Regions from separate parts of the Sphingomonas radicis genome, predicted to be linked through region 1. Evidence: riboswitches for the same ligand, from Rfam matches in the RefSeq annotation. Region 1 holds a riboswitch; the other holds the start of a gene.
The links. A riboswitch is a leader RNA that binds a small molecule or an ion and turns the genes downstream of it on or off. The one in region 1 is predicted to bind cobalamin.
Positions count from the first base shown of each region.

Region 1 (10,930 bases):
ACGATTGGCGCTGGTATCTGGAATGGGCATATCGAACCACCGTCGCGATGATGCGCGACGCCCCCCATTATGCACAGTTCGGGCAAATGGAGGGCGAGGTGTTCCTGGAGATCCTGCTCGATCTGCAGCGCGAGGGGATGACGCGCGAAGCAGCCGAAGTCGAGCGGCTGATGCGCGCGCGGGCCGATCATTGGCGCACGCTGCGCTATCCCTTCGGCAGCGAGATGGCATGGGATTCGACCGGACAGCCCGAAGTCTATGCCTGGATGCGCCATTTCGGCCATTCGCGGGAGGCGGAGATCACGCGCGAGGTGATCCTAGGCTATGATCCCGCGATCCCGCACTGGGGCTATAACGGCAATGCGCGCCGCTATTGGGACTTCCTCTACGGCGGCAAGGTCAAACGCATCGAACGGCAGATCCACCATTATGGGTCCGCGCTCAACGCTGTGCCGCTGTTCGATGCCTTCCGCCGCGATCCCGCCGACTTCCATTTGCTCCGGGTCGCCTATGGCGGGTTCATGGGCGGCATCACCAACGTCGATCGCGAGGGCTTCGCATCGGCGGCGTTCCACTCGGAGCCGGACATGATGCGCTGGGACCCGTACAGTGGCGACTATGGCATGGGCTATTTCGGCCATGCCTATGCCGCCGCCACCTATCTGGTCCGCCACCCGGAGCTCGGCTGGCTCGGCTTCGGGGGCACGGTGCGCGATGCGAACGGAGCGATCGAGATCGTGCCGCACGACGGCGCCCGCAGGCGCCTGTTCGTCGCCCCGGCCGGCCAGTGGATCACGCTGGCGGCGGGCCGCATACGCAGCGCGCGCTGGCTGCCCGCAGCGCGCCGCATCGAGCTCCTGCTCGATCCGGCGGACGCGACGACGCCGGCTGCCCGGCTATCGGTCGAAGCGCCGGCCGGAGGACCCGCCTTCGTGCCGGATCGCGGCGTGCCCGAACGCGGCTTCCACAGCGTGCCGCTCTCGGCCGAAGTCACGCGCTTAGTGCTGGCGCCCCGCTGAACCCAAGAAAAAGCCGGCGGATACTCGCGTATCCGCCGGCAGCTGGGGCAAGGGATATCAGAACTCGGCGGACAGGCCCACGAAGAGCGTGCGGCCGGCGACGTCGTACACGCCGGGATAGGTGTTGCCGTTGCCGAACACCGCCAGCAGGCCCTGCACGATCGCCGGGGGATCCTTGTCGAGCAGGTTGTTGATGCCTGCCCGGAAGACGAGTCCCTCGGCAGCCTTCGCCGTCATCGCGAGATCGAAATAGCTGTACGCCGGGATGCTGGCGTTCAGTGTGTAAGCGGGCCCGGTAAGGAACGGATCGTCGGTGTTGTTGGTCAGGCTGGTCGGGCCGATGTAGCGCCAGTTGAGCGATACCGCCGCGAAGTCGCCCGGATCGCGCCAGGTCAGGCGCGCCTGATGCCGCCATTCGGGGCTCGGCTGCCCGCAGGTGGGGCCGAACAGCCCCTTGCAGTCATAGGAGCCGAGGCCCGGAAGCGGCTCGGTGACGAGTTCGTTGAGCCAGGTGCCGACCATCGAGACTTCGAACCGGCCGATGCCGGTCGGCACCGCATAGTTGAGCCCGACGTCGACACCCGAGGTCTTGAGCGATCCGGTGTTCTGCGTGGTCGAGACCACATAGCCCTGCTCGCCGAACAGCACGCCCGAACGCGGATCGCGGTGGAACAGGCTGCAGAAGAAGGGATCGCCGGTCGCGATGCACTGGCTGATCGTCAGCGACGCGGGGATCGAGCTGATATAGTCGCGGACCTTGATGTTGAAATAATCGACCGACAACGACAGGCCGCGAACAAAGCTGGGAGAGAAGACCAGCCCGGCCGTGTAGGTATCCGCCTCCTCCGGCCGCAGCGCCGCGTTGCCGCCGCCCTGCGCGCTGCACACTTCGCTCGGGCACTCGATGATGCTGCCGTACTGCGCTGCGCTGACACCGGTTAGCGCGCATTGGGCGGCCGTCGCCGACGGCGAGGGTCCGGAGCACGGATCCTGCGCGGAGACGTTGCCGATCTGCTGGGCGGCGAACAGCTCCCCGATGTTCGCCGCACGGATCGCGCGATTGTAGCTCGCACGCAACCGCAGGTCTTTCACCGGCGCATAGGCGATCTCGCCCTTGTAGGTGGAGATGCCCCGGTCGCGCGTGCTGTATTGCGAATAGCGGTAGCCTCCGGTGAGCGACAGCTCCTCCGCGAAGGGGCGGCCCTCCAGGATGGGCAATCGCATCTCGGTGAAGAATTCGGTGACGTGGAAGCTACCTTCCGATTCCCGCGTGCCCTTTTGCTGCGCGAGCGCATCGGCGCGGAACTCGAGGCTTTCGCGGCGATGCTCCACGCCGAGCACGACGCCCAGGCCCTGATCGGCCCAGGGCAGCTTCACGCCATAGGAAGTCAGGTCCGCGCTCACCGTGGCGTTGAGCACCGATTCCTTGTCGACGCCGCGCGTGAAAGTGGGGGCGTAGATATAGTCGAATGCTTCGTCGCTGATGCCGTTGTAGCGGAACACGTCCAGCGGCACGCAACTGGGATCGGTGCCGTCGATCACCGATTTGCAGGTCGGCACGCCCGCGACACTGACGACCTGGAGCCCACGGTTGGCACGCTGCGGATCGATATCGTTTTGGTAGTTCTCGTTGAACAGCACGCGAGAGAGAAGCACGTTGGCGTCGTAGCGGATGCCCTCTGCCAGCTCGCCGCGGACGCCGCCGGTGACGCGATAGGTGGTGTGACGCAGGTCATCGCGGCGCGGACGCGCGTTGCCCGCGACCGGCCGATAGCCGATGAACAGGTTCTGCGAGACAGTCGGGCTGCCCAGATCGCCTCCGCACAGCAGCTGGCCCTGCTGCGCGCTCAGGAACGGATTGTCGCAATTGACCGTGAAGGTCGTGCCCTGGAACAGTGCGGACGGGGCGACCTGCGAGAAGGTCTGGTCGTCCATGAACATGAAGCTGCCGTAGAGCTCCGCCGCCGGATCGACCTCGTAGCGCGCGAAGGCGCCGGCCGTGTAGCGCACGTCCGATCGCTGGAAATAGTTCAGCGGCGCGTAATTGTAGCGGAAGCTGGCGTCATACGGCACCCACGTCTTCGCTCCGTCGCGGGTGTTGTTGAAGCGCAGCCCGGCGCTGGGGCCGGTGAGCGGCTGGAACAGCCCGAACTCGTTGTTGCTCGATCCGCCGCAGGTGAAGGCGCTATTGTTGTCGGCGGGGTCCAGCGCGCAGGCGGAGACGTCGCGGTCGGCCTGGGTGATGGGCTTGACGTCGCGATAGCCGAAATAGGCCATCACATTGCCGCGGCCCTCCGCGAAATTGGTACCGAAGGCGATATTGGCGTCGAACCGGTGCCCGTCGACCGGAGACGGAGGTGCCGCCTGATAGCCGTTCGCGCGAATGAGATCGCGCAGCCCGCGATTGTCGTTGTCGTGAATCGAGAAGCCATATTGGACGTCGGCCCGGACGCCTTCGAGATCGTCGCGCAGGATGAAGTTGACGACGCCGGAGATCGCGTCGGAGCCGTACACTGCCGAAGCGCCGCCGGTGACCACGTCCACGCGCTCGACGAGGAAGGCCGGGATCAGGTTCACGTCGTTCGCCTGAATCGGCAACAGCCGCTGGCCGTTGACCAGGACGAGGTTCCGGTTGCTGCCCAGGTTGCGCAAGTTGATGCGGGCGGTGCCGTCCGAGCCGTTCGAGACATTCTCGTTGGCGTCAGGAGTGACCTGGGGAAGCCGGTTGATGACATTCTCGATATTGACGGCGCCCTGGAGGCGGATTTCCTCCGGCATCACCGTGGTGATGGGGCTGTTGCTCTGGAGCCCCGGCTGCTGGAGCCGGGTTCCGGTGACGGTGACTTCCTCCTGAGCGGCGGGCGTCTCATTTTCCGTGGCGGCGCTCGTGGCTGTCTGGGCGAACGCCGGGGCCGCCGAGGCGATCAATACCGCCGTCGCGGAGGTGCCGAGCAGGCCGATCCGAACTTCTCTGAGCATCGATTTCCCCTTTTTGTTTTGCAGACCACCCCGAAGAATACCGTATACGATATCAGAATCAAATATTTTATACGATCACAGTGTAAGGCTGCTTTCCGGCGGCGGCGGCATGGGGAAAGAATGTGTCGTCGCGCATGATATAAAGAATTCTTTATATGAGACTTGACGCGACGCTCTGCAGGCGGGATGCTTGGCGCGTCGAGGTTCTCCAGCAGGGCGTTTCCTGCTGGAGCTAAGACGGGAAGCCGGTGCGAATCCGGCGCTGCCCCCGCAACTGTGAGCGGCGAGCGGCTGGTCGATATGAGTCACTGGCGGCGTTCGCGCTGCCGGGAAGGCCGGACCAGCAGCGTTGACCCGTGAGCCAGGAGACCTGCCTCCGACGCGATAACGTCCACCGGCGGGGTGCCCGGTCTGGCCGCTTGCATGCTGCGGCCGGGCTGATCCGCCGCGCGTGCCGGTGCCCGGCCTGTTTCCCCGCCCTCTTCGGGGTTGAAGAACATGACCGTCACTGTTGCAACGCTCGGCTTCCCGCGCATCGGCCCGCGCCGCGAGCTCAAATTCGCGCTCGAGAAATTCTGGTCGGGCAAATCGTCCGAAGCCGATCTGCTCGAGACCGCCGCGGGACTGCGCACCGCTGCCTGGGCGCGGCAGAAAGGGCTGGGGGCCGACTGGATCCCGTCTAACGACTTCTCGCTTTACGACCATGTGCTCGATACCAGCGTGATGCTGGGTGCAGTGCCCGCACGCTACGGCGCCGCCGACGGGCAGGCCGACCTCGCGACCTATTTCGCGATGGCGCGCGGCACCACGGGGGCGGAGGACGGCTGCGGCCACGCGCACGCCAGCCTCACCGCCTGCGAGATGACCAAGTGGTTCGACACCAACTACCACTTCATGGTCCCCGAACTGGCTGTGGGGGACCGGCTCGCGCTCAACGGGCTCAAGATCGTCGACGAATATCGCGAGGCCAAGGCGCAGGGCTTTGAGACGCGGCCGGTGCTGCTGGGTCCCGTCACCTGGCTGAGCCTCGCCAAGGGGCGCGGAGTCGACCCGTTCGACTATCTCGACGAAGTGCTGGGCCTTTACGGCGTCATCCTGGGCCATCTCGGCGAAGCCGGCGCCGAATGGGTGCAGATCGACGAGCCGGTGCTCACGACCGACCTCAGCGAGACGCAGCGGCGCGCCTTCACGCGCGCCTATGCCCGGCTCGCTCGCCCCGGCGTCAAGCTGATGCTCGCTACCTATTTCGGCGGGCTCGAAGACAACCTCACCCTTGCCGCGTCGCTGCCGGTCGCGGGGCTGCATGTCGATCTCGTCCGCGCGCCCGGCCAGCTCGACCCATTGCTCAAGGCCGCGCCCAAATCGCTGCTGCTCTCGCTGGGCGTGATCGACGGCCGCAACGTCTGGCGCGCCGACTTGAACGCGCTGCTCGATCGGCTCGAGCCGCTCGCCGCGACGCGCGACCTGGTGCTGGCGCCGTCCTGCTCGCTGCTCCACGTGCCCGTCGACCTCGCGCTCGAAACCAAACTCGAACCCGAGGTGAAGCAATGGCTCGCCTTCGCAGTGCAGAAGGTCGAGGAGCTGAGCATCCTCAAGCAAGCGCTCAACGAAGGCCGCGCCAGCGTGGCGGCCGAGCTTGCCGAAGCTGCTGCCGCCGCCGCCAACCGCAAGACTTCGCCGCGCATCCACGACGCGGCGGTGGCAAGTCGGATCGCGGCGATCACGCCCGAGATGCGCGAGCGCCACTCCGCCTATCCCGATCGTGCGCGCGCCCAGGCCGAAGCGTTGGCGCTCCCCGCCTTTCCGACGACGACGATCGGCTCCTTCCCGCAGACCGCCGAGGTGCGCCACGCGCGCGCCGAATATAATCGCGGGCAGCTGGACGAAGCCGCCTATCAGCAATTCCTGCGCGAGGAGACCGGGCGCGCGATCCGCTGGCAGGAGGAAGTGGGGCTCGACATGCTCGTCCACGGCGAGTTCGAGCGCAACGACATGGTCCAGTATTTCGGCGAGCAGCTCGCCGGCTTCGCCTTTACGGTGAACGGCTGGGTGCAGAGCTATGGCTCGCGCTGCGTCCGCCCGCCGATCCTCTATGGCGATGTGTCGCGGCCCAAACCGATGACGGTCGAATGGTGGCGCTATGCGCAGAGCCTCACCGACAAGCCGGTGAAAGGCATGCTCACCGGCCCGGTGACGATCCTCAACTGGAGCTTCGTGCGCGACGACCAGCCGCGTGCCGCATCGTGCCGGCAGATCGCGCTGGCGATCCGCGACGAAGTGCAGGACCTGGAGGCGGCTGGCTGCAAGGCGATCCAGATCGACGAAGCCGCGCTGCGCGAAGGCTTGCCGCTGCGTAAGCGCGACTGGCAAGCCTATCTCGACTGGGCGGTCGACTGCTTCCGGCTCTCCGCCGCGGGCGTGGAGGACACCACCCAGATCCACACGCACATGTGCTATTCGGAGTTCAACGACATCCTGCCGGCGATCGGCGCGATGGACACCGACGTGATCTCGATCGAGACCGCGCGATCGCAGATGGAGCTGCTCGAAGGTTTCGCGCGCTATCGCTATCCGAGCGCGATCGGGCCGGGGGTGTACGACATCCACGCGCCACGCGTGCCCGGCGAGGAGGAGATGGTGGCGCTGATGCGCCTCGCTCAGCAGCATCTCGCCCCCGAGCAGCTGTGGGTGAACCCCGATTGCGGGCTCAAGACCCGAAAATGGGAGGAAGTGAAGCCGGCGATCGAAGCGATGGTCGCCGCCGCCCGGACGCTTCGCGCCGAGCAGCTGGTGGCCTGATACCGTGCTGCGCCGCCGGCTCAGCCCGGCGGCGCAGCACGCTACCGGCCGCGATCAGCGCTTGGGGATCGTCCAGAGATAGATGGTGCGCCCGTCGATCTCCTGCTGCACCTCGGGCTTCCAGTCGCCCATGTTGAAGGCGTGGCTCACCACCCGCGTGCCGGGCTTGAGCTCGGCCAGCAGCTTGGGGCGCAGCTTCAGGTTGAGCGTGTCGAGCAGGTAGAGCGTGACCACCGTCGCTTCGCTGATGTCGGTGGTGAATAGATCCGCCTGGCGGAACGTGACGAGATGTTCGACGCCGGCCGCCTTGGCGTTGGCCCGCGCCTCGGCGATGCGCTCCGGATCGATGTCGATGCCCACGGCGCGGATGCCGTGCGCCTTGGCGGCCGTGATCGGGATGCGGCCGTCGCCCGAACCCAGATCGTAGAGCACGTCCTTGGGCCCGACCTTGGCAAGCGCGAGCATCTGCGCGACCACGCGCTCGGGGGTGGGTACATAGATCACATCGGGCGTGCGGCTGGCGTTGCCCTCCTGCGCCTGTGCCTGGGGCGCTTCCTGCGCGCAGGCCGGCACGGCAAACGCGAGCGCGGCGATCATCGGGAACGCAATCCTCATCACGGTGACTCCTCGGCTGGTGGGCTACGCAAGAACAGGAGCAGCAGCGCGCCGACCGCAAGCACCGCAACGCCGACCAGCGCGCTCGGCCCGGTGTAGGCAACGCTAGAGTAGAGGAGATAGCCGCTGGTCGCACAGAACAGCGCCGGGACGAGCGGGTAGAGCGGCACGCGGAAGCTGCCTGGGGGCGGCGGCGCCCCCCTGCGCAGCACGAACAGCGCGATACCGACGAGCAGCAGGAAGAACCAGAAGACCGGCGCCGTATATTCCACGACTGCGCCGAACGCGTCGCGCCCGAAGGCAGCGCCCGCCACCAGCAGCAGCGCGATCGCGCCTTGGAGGAGCAGCGCGTTTCCGGGCGTGTCACGCTCCGAATCCCACCGGCCGAGCCAGCCGAGCCGCGGGAAAGCGCGGCCGAGCGCATAAGAGGTGCGGGCGCCGGTGATCGCAGTCGCGTTCGCCGACGTGAGCGCAGCCACCGCGACCATCAGGCTGATCGCAGTCGTGCCCGCCGGGCCGAACGCGCGCGCCATCACTTCCGCCGCCACGGTCTCGGAGCCCGCTATGCCGTCGAGACCCAGCGCGCGCAGATAGGCCCAGTTGACCAGCAGGTAGAGCAAAGTGACGATGCCCAGGCTCGCGATCATCACCGGCGCGATGCGGCGGCGCGAATTCCGGAGCTCGGCCGAGACATAGACCACTTCGCTCCACCCGCCATAGGTGAGCAGCACGAAGACCAGCACCAGCCCGAGCGCGCCTTCGCGTTCGCCCCGCACGGCGGGCACCGCTTCGGGAGCGACGAGCAGCCCCGCGACGATCACCGCGCCGATCCCCAGCACCTCGACACACGTCATCCAGAATTGCGTGCCCGCACCCTGGCGGATGCCGAGCCAGTTGAGCATGGTGAGCGCAGCGACGAGCGCGGCGGCATAGATCGTGCTCGCGAACGGCCCGATCGGCCACAGCGCCGCGAGATAGTCGCCGAACACATAGGCGAGCAGCGCCAGCGACCCGGTCTGGATCACGGCGAGCCGCGCCCAGCCGTAGAGGAAGGCGAGCCGGTGCCCGAAGGCGCGCTCGAGGAAATGATAGTCGCCGCCCGCGCTGGGATAGGCCGAGGCGAGCTCGGCATAGCAGAGCGCGCCGAGGATCGAGAGCACGCCGCCCGCGAGCCAGGTCGCGAGGAACACCGCTTCGCTGGACGATGCCCCAGCTACCATCGCGGGGGCGCGGAAAATGCCCGCCCCGATCACGATTCCCACGCACAGCGCGATCGCATGGCGCGCTCCGATCGTCGGCCGCGGGCCTTCGACGAGCGCCGGCCGGGAAAGCGGGGCGTGGTTCATCCGGGACTTTCGCAGCGCCGAGTCGCTTGCCTGCGACCCGGCATGCGAGAAGATGCGCGATTGCGCCGATATGGCAAGCGCGGCTTGTGTTCCGATCGAGCGCCGGGCGCGTCAGTCGGAAAGCGCATAGGCAATCAAGGCATCGCCGATCGGCGTTTCCATGAAGTGATGGCCGCCCGCCATGATCACCACATATTGCCTGCCATCGACCTCATACGTCATCGGCGTCGCCTGGCCTCCCGCCGGCAGTGCGTCCTGCCACACGGTCTTGCCGGTGCGGATGTCGATCGCGCGGATCAGATCGTCGGTCGCCGCCGCGATGAACACCAGCCCGCCCGCAGTGACCACCGCGCCGCCGTTGTTGGGCGTGCCGATCGTGACCGGGAGCCCAGAGGGGATGCCCCAGGGACCGTTGCGCCGGGCCGTGCCGAACGGGCGGTCCCAGATCGTGCGGCCGGTCCTGAGATCGATCGCGCGAATGCCCCCATAGGGCGGCTGCTTGCAGAGCAGGCCGGTCAGCGGCAGGCGCCAGCCGGGGTTGACCGCGATAGCATAAGGCGTGCCTGCCTGCGGGTCCTCCGAGCCGTGGCCGCCCTCGCTCATGCTCCCGCCACGCGATTCCCCGCGCGGCACCCAGCCCTGGCGGTCGGCCTCGGCGCGCGGGACCAACCGGTTGTAATTGGGCATGTTGTTGTAATTGGCGACGATCACGCCGCGCACCGGATCGATCGCGATCCCGCCCCAGTCGGTGCCGCCGTTGTAGCCGGGATATTGGATGTAGCGGCGATCGGCGACCGGCGGTGTGTACGGCCCGCGATATTCGGCGCGGCGGAACTGGATGCGGCACACCATCTGGTCGATCGGCGACATGCCCCACATGTCGCGCTCCACCAGCGGCGGGAAGGCGAGCGTGTGATAGCTCGAGAAGGGCTGGGCGGGGCTGCGCTGCTCCGGCTCGACGCCGCTGCGCGGAACGCTGCGCTCCTGCACCGGGAACAGCGGCCGGCCGGTGCGCCGGTCGAGCACATAGATGTCGCCCTGCTTGCTCGGCAGCAGCAACGCCGGGACCGCCCCCGCACCGATCGGGAAATCGATCAGCGTCGCCTGGGCGCCGAAGTCATAGTCCCACACGTCGTTATGCACCGCCTGGAAACGCCAGCGCGGCCGGCCGGTGTTCACGTCGAGCGCCACCAGCGAGGTGGCGAACGCCTTCTCCTGCGGGGTGCGGCTGCCGCTCCAGTAGTCCACCGCCGAATTGCCCATCGGCAGATAGACGAGGCCGAGCGCTTCGTCGCCGCTCGCGATCGTCCACATATTGGGGGTGCCGCGGGCATATTCCTGCCCTGCCGGCGGGTCGCCCTGCCACTGCGGGTTGACCATGTCCCACGCCCAGCGCTTGGCGCCGGTGACCGCGTCGAAGCCCTGGATCACCCCTGAGGGCGCGTCGCGCCTCTGCCCGTCGAGCACTTGGTGCCCGGTGACGATCACGCCCTGGACGATCGTTGGCGGCGACGTGATCGAGACCATGCCGGGCACCACTGCGCCCATGCCGCGCTTGATGTCGACCTGGCCGTTGGTTCCGAAGCCGGGGCACGGCCGGCCGGTGCGCGCGTCGACCGCGATGATCCGCCCGTCGAGCGTGCCTTCGATGATCCGCGCGGCGCAGAGGGTGTCAGGCGTCGCACCGGGAACCGCGAAATAGGCGACGCCGCGGCAGGCGGCAGTATAGGGAATCCAGTCGTGCGGCACCTGCGGGTCGTAGCGCCAGCGCTGCTTGCCGGTGGCGGGGTCGAGCGCGATCAGGATGTTGGTCGCCGAGCAGAGATAGAGCGTGTCGCCCACCTTGAGCGGCGTCGTCTCGGCACCGTATTTGCTTTTCTTCGGATCGCCCTCGGGCATGTCGCCGGTGTTGTAGAGCCACACGCGCTTGAGCTTCTCGACGTTCGCGGGCGTGATCTGCTGGAGCGGCGAGAAACGCTGCGCGGCATAGCTGCCGCCATAGGCCGGCCAGTCGGTCCCGGGCTTGAGCGGCGAGGGATCGGCGACGGTTGAGGCGATGACAGCGGGAAGCGCGCCGACCGGCGGCTGGTTGATCCGCGAGATCGTGAAGCCTGCGATCGCCACCACCAGCACCACGCCCGCGACCGCCCCGATCGCCGTTCCCCAGCGCGC
Region 1 is NZ_JBLFFG010000001.1:812,012-822,941, reverse strand. Features, by position in the region: gene ACMGDH_RS03795 (DUF5695 domain-containing protein) at 1-1,019, shown strand, start outside; gene ACMGDH_RS03790 (TonB-dependent receptor domain-containing protein) at 1,077-3,998, opposite strand; cobalamin riboswitch at 4,184-4,390, shown strand; gene metE (5-methyltetrahydropteroyltriglutamate--homocysteine S-methyltransferase) at 4,497-6,797, shown strand; gene ACMGDH_RS03780 (SAM-dependent methyltransferase) at 6,852-7,412, opposite strand; gene ACMGDH_RS03775 (APC family permease) at 7,412-8,758, opposite strand; gene ACMGDH_RS03770 (membrane-bound PQQ-dependent dehydrogenase, glucose/quinate/shikimate family) at 8,870-10,930, opposite strand, start outside.

Region 2 (10,930 bases), on a different contig from region 1:
GTTTCGGCCGACGAAGGATCAAGCGCGATGGAGTTCGGCAAGGAAAGTTCCGAGTTGCGCCGACAGGACGCCTGCGTCGGCGCGCAGCCGTTCGGCGAGCGCGCGCATGTCGTTGGCCTGGTGCGATGCGGCGCGCGAGGTGTCGCCGATCGCCTCCACGTCCTGCTGGATCGCCGTGCTCGCCTGCACCGCCTCGCCGACGTTGCGGGCGATGGTGTGGGTCGCGGCTTCCTGCGCGGCAACCGCCGAGCGGACGCCGGAGGCGAGACCGGCCATCGCCTCGATCGCGCGCTCCACCTGCTCATGGCCTTCGGCCACATGGTCCACGTTCTGGCGGATTTCGTGGACATGCGCCGCGATCCGCGCCGCCGCCGTTCCGGTCTGCGCCGAAAGCTGCTTCACTTCATTGGCAACGACGCTGAATCCCCGCCCCGCCTCCCCCGCACGTGCCGCTTCGATCGTGGCGTTGAGCGCGAGCAAGTTCACCTGGCTGGCGATCTCGGTGATCAGCCCGATCACCGAGTCGATCGACTGGGCGGAGCGGAGCAGCTCGCGGGTGCGCACGCTGCCGGTGGCGACTCGGTCCAATGCGGTGGCAGCAGCGGCCTGCGCCTCGCTCGAGCTTTCGGCGATTGCCCCCAGCGAGAGGGCGAGATCGTGGCCCCGCGCGGCGATCTCGGTCATGTTGCCGCTCGTCTGGGCGGCGGCCGAGGCGACTGCGACTGCCCGGTCGCCCAAGTCGGTCGCGCGCTCGGCAGTTGCGCCGGCGCTCGTCTGGAGTTCGGCCGCAAGCTGGTCCATCGCGCCCGCAAGCGTCGCGATCTGCGCTTCGAACCGCTCGCTGGCGCGCTCGATATGCTCGGCACGCGCGATCCGGGCGGCGCTCGCGCGCTGCTCGCGTTCGGCGGCCAGATGGACGAGCCGGCGATTGCCGATCAGCCCGTGAAGCCTTCCACCGAGCGTGAGGATCATGCCTTCGGTGCCGTTGGCGGCGCGATAGGCATCGATCAGTGCCGCGATCCCCTGTGTCGCTTCCGCGACCGGGCACGAACGCAGGTGGCGCAGCACGCCGTCGCCGTAGCTCGGGTTGCGCATCAGCGCGTGGCCGAAGGGATTGAGCAGCAGCCGCCGCACGTCCTTCTCGAAGATTGCACCGATCGGGCGCTGCTGCGCGTCGACCACGGGGATCAGGCGCAGTTCGGTATCGCCGTTGAAGATGTCGACTGCGTGCAGCAACGGATCATTGAGCGTCAACGACGGCGGCGCAGCCTCCTCGGACGTGAGTCCGACCAGGGGCGCTGGCGACGGTGCGGGGGAGGAGTCGGCAAAGGCAAACGCTGTGTGACGCATGCGGCGGGCCTAGGCGGGCGATGGTAAAGGCTGTCTTGACCGTTGGTTACACTACCGAGACAAAATGGATTTTTCTCCGCTTGCCGCCCGTTCGCGGCGCATCTAGAAGCTCGCGCCGTGACAGGTGTCCCCGCGAGGGGATGAAAATGGGAACTCGGTTCGAACCCGAGGCTGCCCCCGCAACTGTAACCGGCGAGCATTCGCGCCATCATGCCACTGGAGCACATCCGGGAAGGCGGGCGCGCATGTAGTGACCCGGGAGCCAGGAGACCTGCCAGTCACAGTCGATTCCTTTGCGCGGGCGGGGTGCACCGGGCGAACGAGGGCATGCCCCTCGCGTGAGCGACACCGTTTAACCGGGTCGCCGCGCCAATTCCGGCAAGACGACCCCAGACGAGGTGTCTTTGCCGTGACCAAGTTGAAGCTGTTTCTCTATGCCTCCGCCGCGCTGCTGCCGGCCGTGGCGCATGCCCAGTCCGAAGACGACCAGATCGTGGTCGTCGCATCGGGCGTCGAGCAGGAGGCCGAGACCACCGGCCGCTCGATCACCGTGCTCGACCGCGAAACGATCGAGACACGCCAGACCGTATCGCTTTCGGACCTGCTCGCCACCACGCCGGGCGTGACTGCCACGCGCAACGGCGGCCCGGGCGGCGTGACCGCGGTCCGCATCCGCGGCGCCGAGGATGCGCAGACGCTGGTGCTGATCGACGGCGTGCGCGCCAACGATCCCTCCTCGCCTGCCGGCGCGTTCGACTTCGGCAATCTGCTGACCGGCTCGATCGAGCGCGTCGAGGTGTTGCGCGGTCCCAATTCGGTGATCTGGGGGAGCCAGGCGATCGGCGGCGTGGTCAATGTCGTAACCCAGGCTCCGATCGACGGCATCGCCGCGCGCGCCAACGCCCAATATGGCTATGCCGATCAGATCTCCGCCAACGCCGCGATCGCGGGCGGGAATGATCGCTTCCAGGGCGCGCTGACCGGCGGCTATTTCCGCACCGATGGCGTCTCGCAGGCGGCAGATGGCACCGAAGCGGACGGATATCGCCAATATAATGCCAGCGGGCGGCTGCGCTTCGAGTTCGCGCCCGGCTTCGGCGTCGATCTGCGCGGCTATTACGCCAATTCGCGCACCGAGCTCGACGGCTATCCCGCGCCGGCCTACGCCTTCGCCGACACCGACGAATATTCGGAAGCGGAGGAGCTGTACGGCTATGCCGGGCTATTCGCGAACATCGGCCCCGTCGCCAACCGTCTCGCCTTCACCATCGCCGACATCAACCGCGACAATTACGATCCGGGCATCGGCGCCGAACCGCTCTATCTCTATCGCGGGCGCAGCGAGCGCTACGAATATCGCGGCGACGCCCGGCTTACCCAGCAGCTCCGCCTGACCTTCGGCGCCGAGCAGGAGAATCTGCGCTTCTACGACGGTAGCGAGACGTTCCGCGCCGACATCACCAGCGTCTATGGCCAAGCGATCGTCACGCCGATCGAACAGGTGACTGTGACTGCGGGCGTGCGCAACGACGATCACAGCCGCTTCGGCAGCCACATGACGTGGGGCGTCAACGCCGCGGTGAAGCCGTTCGAGACGACGCTGCTGCGCGCCAGCTATGGCGAGGGCTTCAAGGCGCCGACGCTCTACCAGCTGTTCGCGCCCTTCTACGGCACCGACACGCTCCAGCCCGAGACAGCCGAAAGCTGGGAAGCCGGCATCGAGCAGAGCGCGCTGGGCGGCGCGGCGAAGCTGGGCGTAACCTGGTTCCATCGCGACACGAAGAACCAGATCGATTTCGACATGGTGAGCTTCACCTATGCCAATATCGCACGCGCCCGCGCTGAGGGGGTCGAGATCGAGCTGGCGCTGAAGCCGGTGGAGGCCTTCACCCTCACTGCCAACTACACCTATACCGACACCGAGAACCGCTCGGCGGGCTTCGAAGGCAATGTGCTTGCGCGCCGTCCGCAGGACACCGCCAGCATTTCCGCCGACTATCGCCTGCCGTTCGGGCTTTCGCTGGGGGGCACGGTGACGATGGTGGGCGACAGCTTCGACAATGCCGGCAACACGGTTCGGCTCGACGGCTTCGCGCTGGGCAGCATCCGCGCCGAGATGCCGATCGGCGACCGCTTCGCAATCTATGGCCGCGTCGAGAACCTGACCGACGAGAAATATCAGACCGTCGCGACCTATGGCACCTATGGCCGCGCGGCCTATGCCGGACTGCGCGTGAAGCTCGACTGATGCGCTGCGCCGCGCTCCTGTGTCTGATCGTCGCCGGGTGCGCGGCGCCGCCTTCGGGCGGCGGCGGGATCGTCTCGCTCAATCCGTGCGCCGACGCGATGCTGATCGAGCTCGTGCCCGCCGGGCGGATCACAGCGATCAGCCATTATTCGCGCGACTTGGCCGCTTCCTCGATCGCGCCCGAGGTGGCGCGCCGCTTCCGCGTCAACAACGGCACCGCCGAGGAGATCGTCGCGCTGCGGCCCGATCTGGTGATCGCCGACGCCTTCACTTCGTCCTCCACCCGCGAGGCGCTTGCCCGCGCCGGGATCCGGACGTTCGATCTGGGCTGGGCGAGCACGATCGAGCAAGGCCGGGCGCAGGTACGCGAGCTTGCCGCCGCGGTGGATGCCGTGCCCGCGGGCGAAGCGATGGTCTCCCGCATCGACCGGGCAGTCGCGGCCGCGCGGACCGATGGCCCGGCGGTTCCCGCATTGCTCTGGATCGGCGGCAACACCGTCTCGGGCGGCGGCACCCTGCTCGACGAGATGATGGTCAAGGCCGGCTTCAGCGACCATGCTGCGCATTATGGGCTCCAGCACACCGGCTATCTTCCGATCGAGCATGTCGTGGCCGATCCGCCGCGCGTGATGCTGGTGCCCGACGGCGCCGGCCGCGACGCCGATTCGCGCGCAGCACAGATGCGCAGCTGGGCGCTCGCCCGATCGGGCGCACAGGTGCATCAGGCGCGCTTCCCGCGCAGCCTCGTCAATTGCGCCGGCCCGGTGATCGCCAAGGCAATGACCCGGCTGGCCGAAGTGCGGCGCGAGGTGGGGCAATGAACCGCCCTCTCCTCCTTGCGCTGCTAACGGCCCTCGTCGCGCTGCTCTTCGCCGGCTCGCTGACGGCAGGCAAGGTCTGGGTGCCTTTCTCCGCCTGGTTCTCGAGCGATCCGCGCTGGTGGATCATCCTCGAGCTCCGCCTGCCGCGCGCGATCCTGGGTCTCGCGATCGGCGCGGCGCTGGGGCTCACCGGGGCGGTGCTGCAGGGCTATCTGCGCAACCCGCTCGCCGATCCGGCAGTAGTAGGCGTCTCGTCGAGCGCAGCACTCGGTGCGGTTGCGGCTATCGTCGTCTTCGCCGCGAGCGCACCGCTGACGGTTTTCGCGAGCGCGATGCTCGCCGCCTGCGCGTCGATGCTGCTGCTCGCCGGGCTGGCGTGGCGCGCCGACAGCGCCGTCGCCTTCATACTCGCGGGCACGATGCTCGCCAGCCTGGGCGGGGCGCTCACTGCCTTCCTCATCTCGATCGCTCCCAATCCCTTCGCGACCGCCGAGGTCATCGACTGGATCATGGGGGCACTGACCGACCGCAGCTTCGCCGAGGTGCGGCTCGCCCTTCCCTTCATCGCCGCCGGGTGCTTGCTGCTGCTGTTCACCGGGCGGGCGCTCGACGCGCTCACGCTGGGCGAATCGGCCGCGCGATCGATGGGCGTGCGGCTCGCGCGCGTGCAGATGCTGATCGTGCTCGGCGCGGGACTCGCGGTCGGCGCCAGCGTGGCGGTGACCGGCGTCGTCGGATTCGTCGGGCTGATCGTCCCGCACCTGCTCCGCCCGATCGTCGGCGCCAGGCCATCGGCGCTGCTGATCCCGAGCGCGCTGGGCGGCGCGGCGCTGGTGCTCGCCGCCGACAGCCTCGTCCGCCTGAGCCCGGGCGCTGCCGAAATCCGGCTCGGCGTAGCGATGGCGCTGCTCGGCACGCCCTTCTTCTTCGCGCTGCTGTTCAAGCTCAGGCGGTCGGCATGGAGCTGAGCGTCTCCGATCTGCGCGTGAGCCTGGGCGCTCGGCGAGTGCTCGACGGCGTCGGCGCCACGTTCCAGCCGGGCCGCGTGACCGCGATCCTGGGACCCAACGGATCGGGCAAGTCGACGCTCGTCAAGGCGCTCGCCGGACTGCTCGACACCGATTCGGGTCATGTCCGGCTCGGCGCGCGGCAGATCGCGCGGATCGATCCGCGCGAGCGCGCCCGGCTGGTCGGCTATCTGCCGCAGGACCCCTCGGTTCACTGGGACCTCGGCGTCCGCGAGCTGGTGGCGCTGGGGCGGCTGCCGCATCGCTCGCCCTTCGCGAGTGCGTCAGCCGAGGATCGGGCGGCGGTCGAGTCGGCGCTCGAAGCGACGGGCACCGTGCATCTCGCAGAGCGCACCGCGCACCAGCTCTCCGGGGGCGAGCGCGCGCGGGTGCTGCTCGCGCGCGTGCTCGCCGGCGCTCCCGCCTGGCTGCTCGCCGACGAGCCGCTCGCCAGCCTCGATCCCGTGCATCAGCTCGCCCTGCTCGACCAGCTTCGCGCATTGGCGGCGGACGGGATGGGCGTGGTGATCGTGCTCCACGATCTGGTCCAGGCAGCGCGCGCCGCCGACGAGGTGCTGCTGCTGAAAGAAGGCCGCGTCGTCGCGTTCGGCCCGGCGCACGAGGCGCTCGCGCATCAGCCGCTCCGCGACGCGTTCGGCGTCGAGGTGATGGTCGTCCCCGACGAGCAAGGTCGGCTCCTCCCCGTGCCGATCGGCCGCACCAAGTCCTGACCGGGGGGCTGACAGCCGAATTCGGCTGTGCCATTGCGCAATAAAATTACACGACGAGTCGGGCCGTGGCGCCCGCCGCAGGAGAGTTTTGATGCGCACGATCGACCATTTCATCGCGGGGCATGCAGGCGGAGGCGCTTCGCGCACGTCCGACGTGTTCGATCCCAACAGCGGCGAGATCCAGGCCCGCGTCCCGCTCGGCACTCAGGCCGATCTCGACCGGGCGATCGCCGCCGCGCAGGCCGCTCAGCCTGGGTGGGCCGCGACCAACCCGCAGCGCCGGGCGCGCGTGATGTTCCGTTTCAAGGAGCTGGTCGAGGCGAACATGGATTCGCTCGCCCACACGCTTTCCTCCGAACACGGCAAGGTGATCGCCGACGCCAAGGGCGACATTCAGCGCGGCCTCGAAGTGATCGAATTCGCCTGTGGCATCCCGCATGCTTTGAAGGGCGAATATACTCAGGGCGCCGGGCCCGGGATCGACGTCTATTCGATGCGCCAGCCGCTGGGCATCGGCGCGGGGATCACGCCGTTCAACTTCCCGGCGATGATCCCGATGTGGATGTTCGGCGTCGCGATCGCGTGCGGCAATGCCTTCATCCTCAAGCCGTCGGAGCGGGATCCGTCGGTGCCTGTGCGTCTCGCCGAGCTGATGCGCGAGGCCGGTCTACCCGAAGGAATCCTGCAGGTCGTCCACGGCGACAAGGAGATGGTCGACGCGATCCTCGATCATCCGGCGATCTCGGCGGTGAGCTTCGTCGGCTCATCCGACATCGCGCATTATGTTTATCGCCGCGGCGTCGAGGCGGGGAAGCGCGTCCAGGCGATGGGCGGCGCCAAGAACCACGGCATCGTCATGCCCGATGCCGACCTCGATCAGGTGGTGGCGGACCTCTCCGGCGCGGCGTTCGGCTCCGCGGGCGAGCGCTGCATGGCGCTGCCGGTGGTGGTGCCGGTGGGCGATAAGACCGCGGACGCGCTGCGCGAGAAGCTGATCCCGGCGATCGAAAAGCTGCGCGTCGGCGTCTCGACCGACAATGACGCGCATTACGGCCCGGTGGTGAACGCCGCGCACAAGCAGCGCGTCGAGAACTGGATCCAGACCGGCGTCGACGAAGGCGCCGAGCTGGTGGTCGACGGCCGCGGCTTCACGCTCCAGGGGCATGAGAAGGGATTCTTCATCGGCCCGTCGCTGTTCGACCGCGTCACGCCGGAGATGCAGTCGTACAAGGAAGAGATTTTCGGCCCCGTCCTCCAGATCGTCCGCGCGCCCGACTTCGAGACTGCGGTGCGCCTGCCGAGCGAGCACCAGTATGGCAACGGCGTCGCGATCTTCACGCGTAACGGCCATGCCGCACGCGAGTTCGCGGCGCGCGTGAATGTGGGCATGGTAGGCATCAACGTGCCGATCCCGGTGCCGGTGGCGTATCACAGCTTCGGCGGCTGGAAGCGCAGCGCGTTCGGCGACGTCAACCAGCACGGCATGGAAGGCGTGCGCTTCTGGACCAAGGTGAAGACCGTCACCCAGCGCTGGCCCGACGGATCGGTGACCGGCGAGAACGCATTCGTCATTCCGACGATGGGGTGACGGTGTCGGTGGCGCTCCCCCAATCCTCCCCCGCCAGGGGGAGGTGGCGCGCGCAGCGCGTCGGAGGGGGAGGAAGCACGCCGGTACCTTCTGGTATCCGCCCCCTCCGTCGCCTTCGGCGCCACCTCCCCCTGGCGGGGGAGGATTGGACAACGCCGCACTGCCCACCCCATAATCGGTTGACCCCATGACCACTCAATTCGATCTCACCGACGAGCAGCGCCAGATCCAGGAGATGGCGCGCCAGTTCACCGCCGACGCGATCACGCCCTACGCCGCCGAATGGGACGAGAAGCATATCTTTCCGCGCGACACGATCCGCGCCGCGGCCGAGCTCGGCTTCGCTTCGATCTACGTTTCGGAGGAGAGCGGCGGGATCGGGCTCGGGCGGCTCGAGGCGGCGCTGATCATGGAGGCGATGGCCTATGGCTGCCCCTCCACTAGCGCGTTCATCTCGATCCACAACATGGCGAGCTGGATGATCGACCGGTTCGGCAGCGCCGAGCTCAAGGCCAAGTATCTCCCCAGCCTGATCACCATGGAGCGGATGGCGAGCTACTGCCTCACCGAGCCCAGCTCGGGCTCGGACGCCGCCGCGCTCAAGACGCGCGCGGTGCGGGACGGTGATCATTATGTCGTCAACGGGTCGAAGCAGTTCATCTCGGGCGCGGGCGAGAACGAGATCTACGTCACCATGGTCCGCACGGGCGAGGAAGGCCCCAAGGGCATCTCCTGCCTCGTCATCGAGAAGGATATGCCTGGCGTCAGCTTCGGCGCCAACGAGCGCAAGCTCGGCTGGCATTCGCAGCCGACGCGCCAGGTGACCTTCGAGGACGTCCGCGTGCCGGTCGAGAACCGCGTCGGGGCCGAGGGCGAGGGCTTCCGCTTCGCGATGATGGGATTGGACGGCGGCCGGCTCAACATCGGCGCCTGCTCGCTCGGCGGCGCGCAGCGCTGCCTCGACGAGGCGATCCGCTACACCAAGGAACGCCAGCAGTTCGGCAAGCAGATCGCCGACTTCCAGAACACCCAGTTCACCCTCGCCGACATGGCGACCGAGCTCGAGGCGGCCCGCGCGCTGCTCTATCTCGCCGCCGCCAAGGTGACCGACAACGCGCCCGACAAGACGCGTTTCGCGGCGATGGCCAAGCGCCTCGCGACGGACACCGGCTCGTCGGTGGTCGATCGCGCGCTCCAGCTCCACGGCGGCTACGGCTATCTGATGGACTATCCGATCGAGCGCTTCTGGCGCGACCTGCGCGTCCATTCGATCCTGGAGGGCACCAACCAGGTGATGCGGATGATCGTCGGCCGCGAGCTCACGCGGCAATGAGCGCCCGCGTGCCGCATCGTACGTCATCCCGGCGAAAGCCGGGATCCAGAGCCGAAAGCGGTGCGGCAGAGAATCCCCGGGCGCCGGCTTTCGCCGGGGTGACGAAAGACTGTCCTACACACGCCAAATCTGCCATGGAACATTAGAACATAGAAAGAACGAACTTCGCTATTTTCTTTCCTCACAAGCGCGAGTTTCGAGAAGTTTGGACATGACCGATGAAGTTCTGACCCAGGTCGAAGGCCGCGCCGGGCGCATCCGGCTCAATCGCCCGAAAGCGCTCCACGCGCTCAATACGGGCATGTGCGCGTCGATTCTCGACGCAATCACCGGCTGGGCGAGCGACGACTCGGTCGAGATCGTGCTGATCGACCACGCCGAGGGGCGCGGCTTCTGCGCCGGCGGCGACATCCGCCTGATCGCCGAATCGGGCGCGGGCGACGGCAGCGCGGCGCGCGAGTTCTTCCGCACCGAGTACCGGATGAACCACCGGCTGTTCACTTGGCCCAAGCCGATCGTCGCGTTCATGGACGGCATCACCATGGGCGGCGGCGTGGGCATCTCGCTGCCGGCGAAGTACCGCGTCGCGACCGAGAACACCAAGTTCGCGATGCCCGAGACCGGGATCGGGCTGTTCCCCGACGTCGGCGGCGGCTGGTACCTGTCGCGCCTCCCCGGGCGCGTCGGCCAGTTCATCGCGCTCACCGGCGCGCGGCTCGACGGCGCCGAATGCGTCGCGCTGGGGCTGGCGACGCATTATCTCCATTCCGACAAGCTCGACGAGGCCAAGGCGCGCATCGCCGCCGATCCCGCGTCGGTGGAAGCCGTGCTGTCCGCGCTTTCCTCCCCGGCCCCCGATGCGCGGATCGTGCGCAACCACCAGGCGATCAACCGCACCTTCGCCTCGGACCGGTTCGAGGACATAATCGCTGCGCTCGAGGCCGAGGCGGGCGAGGACGAATGGGCGAGGAAAGAGCTCGAGACGCTGCGCACCAAGTCGCCGCAGGCGTGCAAGGTCTCGCTCCGGCTGCTGCGCGAAGGCGCGCGCAGGGCCGACTTCGCCAGCGAGATGGTACAGGAATTCGCCGTCGCATCGCGCGTTTCGCAACGCCCCGATTTCATCGAAGGCGTGCGTGCGGTGATCCTCGACAAGGACAATGCGCCGAAATGGAACCCCGCCACGCCCGAGGGTGTGAGCGACGCCTTGCTCGACAGCATTTTCGCGCCGATGCCCGAAGGCGAAGCGTGGACGCCGGAATGAAAATTAACCGTCACCTCGGCGGAAGCCGGGGCCCAGAGTCGGCGGTCCCACCGCCGGGCGCTCCGGATCCCGGCTTCCGCCGGGATGACGAAGGGAGGAATTGATGTCGTACGGAAGCATCCGCGTCGAGAAGCGCGCCGCCGTCACCTTGGTGACGCTCGATCGCCCGCAGGCGCTCAACGCGCTCAACAGCCAGGTGCTCGACGAGCTGCTGGCCGCGATGAAGGCATTCGACGCCGATCCCTCGCAGGGCTGCGCGGTGATCACCGGCAGCGAGAAGGCCTTCGCCGCGGGCGCCGATATCAAGGAGATGCAGGCGCAGGGCTTTGCCGACATGTACGGCCACGACTTCTTCGCCGGCTGGGACGCGTTCACCCGCACCCGCAAGCCGATCATCGCCGCGGTCGCCGGCTATGCGCTGGGCGGCGGGTGCGAGCTGGCGATGATGTGCGACTTCATCCTCGCCGCCGACAGCGCGAAGTTCGGCCAGCCCGAAATCAAGCTCGCCGTCTCCCCCGGCATGGGCGGGTCGCAGCGCCTCACCCGCGCGGTGGGCAAGGCCAAGGCGATGGAGATGTGCCTCACCGGCCG
Region 2 is NZ_JBLFFG010000003.1:69,518-80,447, forward strand. Features, by position in the region: gene ACMGDH_RS12710 (methyl-accepting chemotaxis protein) at 19-1,350, opposite strand; cobalamin riboswitch at 1,456-1,643, shown strand; gene ACMGDH_RS12715 (TonB-dependent receptor plug domain-containing protein) at 1,760-3,598, shown strand; gene ACMGDH_RS12720 (ABC transporter substrate-binding protein) at 3,598-4,419, shown strand; gene ACMGDH_RS12725 (FecCD family ABC transporter permease) at 4,416-5,387, shown strand; gene ACMGDH_RS12730 (ABC transporter ATP-binding protein) at 5,378-6,157, shown strand; gene ACMGDH_RS12735 (CoA-acylating methylmalonate-semialdehyde dehydrogenase) at 6,249-7,745, shown strand; gene ACMGDH_RS12740 (acyl-CoA dehydrogenase family protein) at 7,933-9,078, shown strand; gene ACMGDH_RS12745 (enoyl-CoA hydratase/isomerase family protein) at 9,290-10,339, shown strand; gene ACMGDH_RS12750 (enoyl-CoA hydratase) at 10,443-10,930, shown strand, end outside.
Region 2: linked by a shared signal. The riboswitch ahead of ACMGDH_RS12715 (TonB-dependent receptor plug domain-containing protein) and the one ahead of metE (5-methyltetrahydropteroyltriglutamate--homocysteine S-methyltransferase) in region 1 are both predicted to bind cobalamin.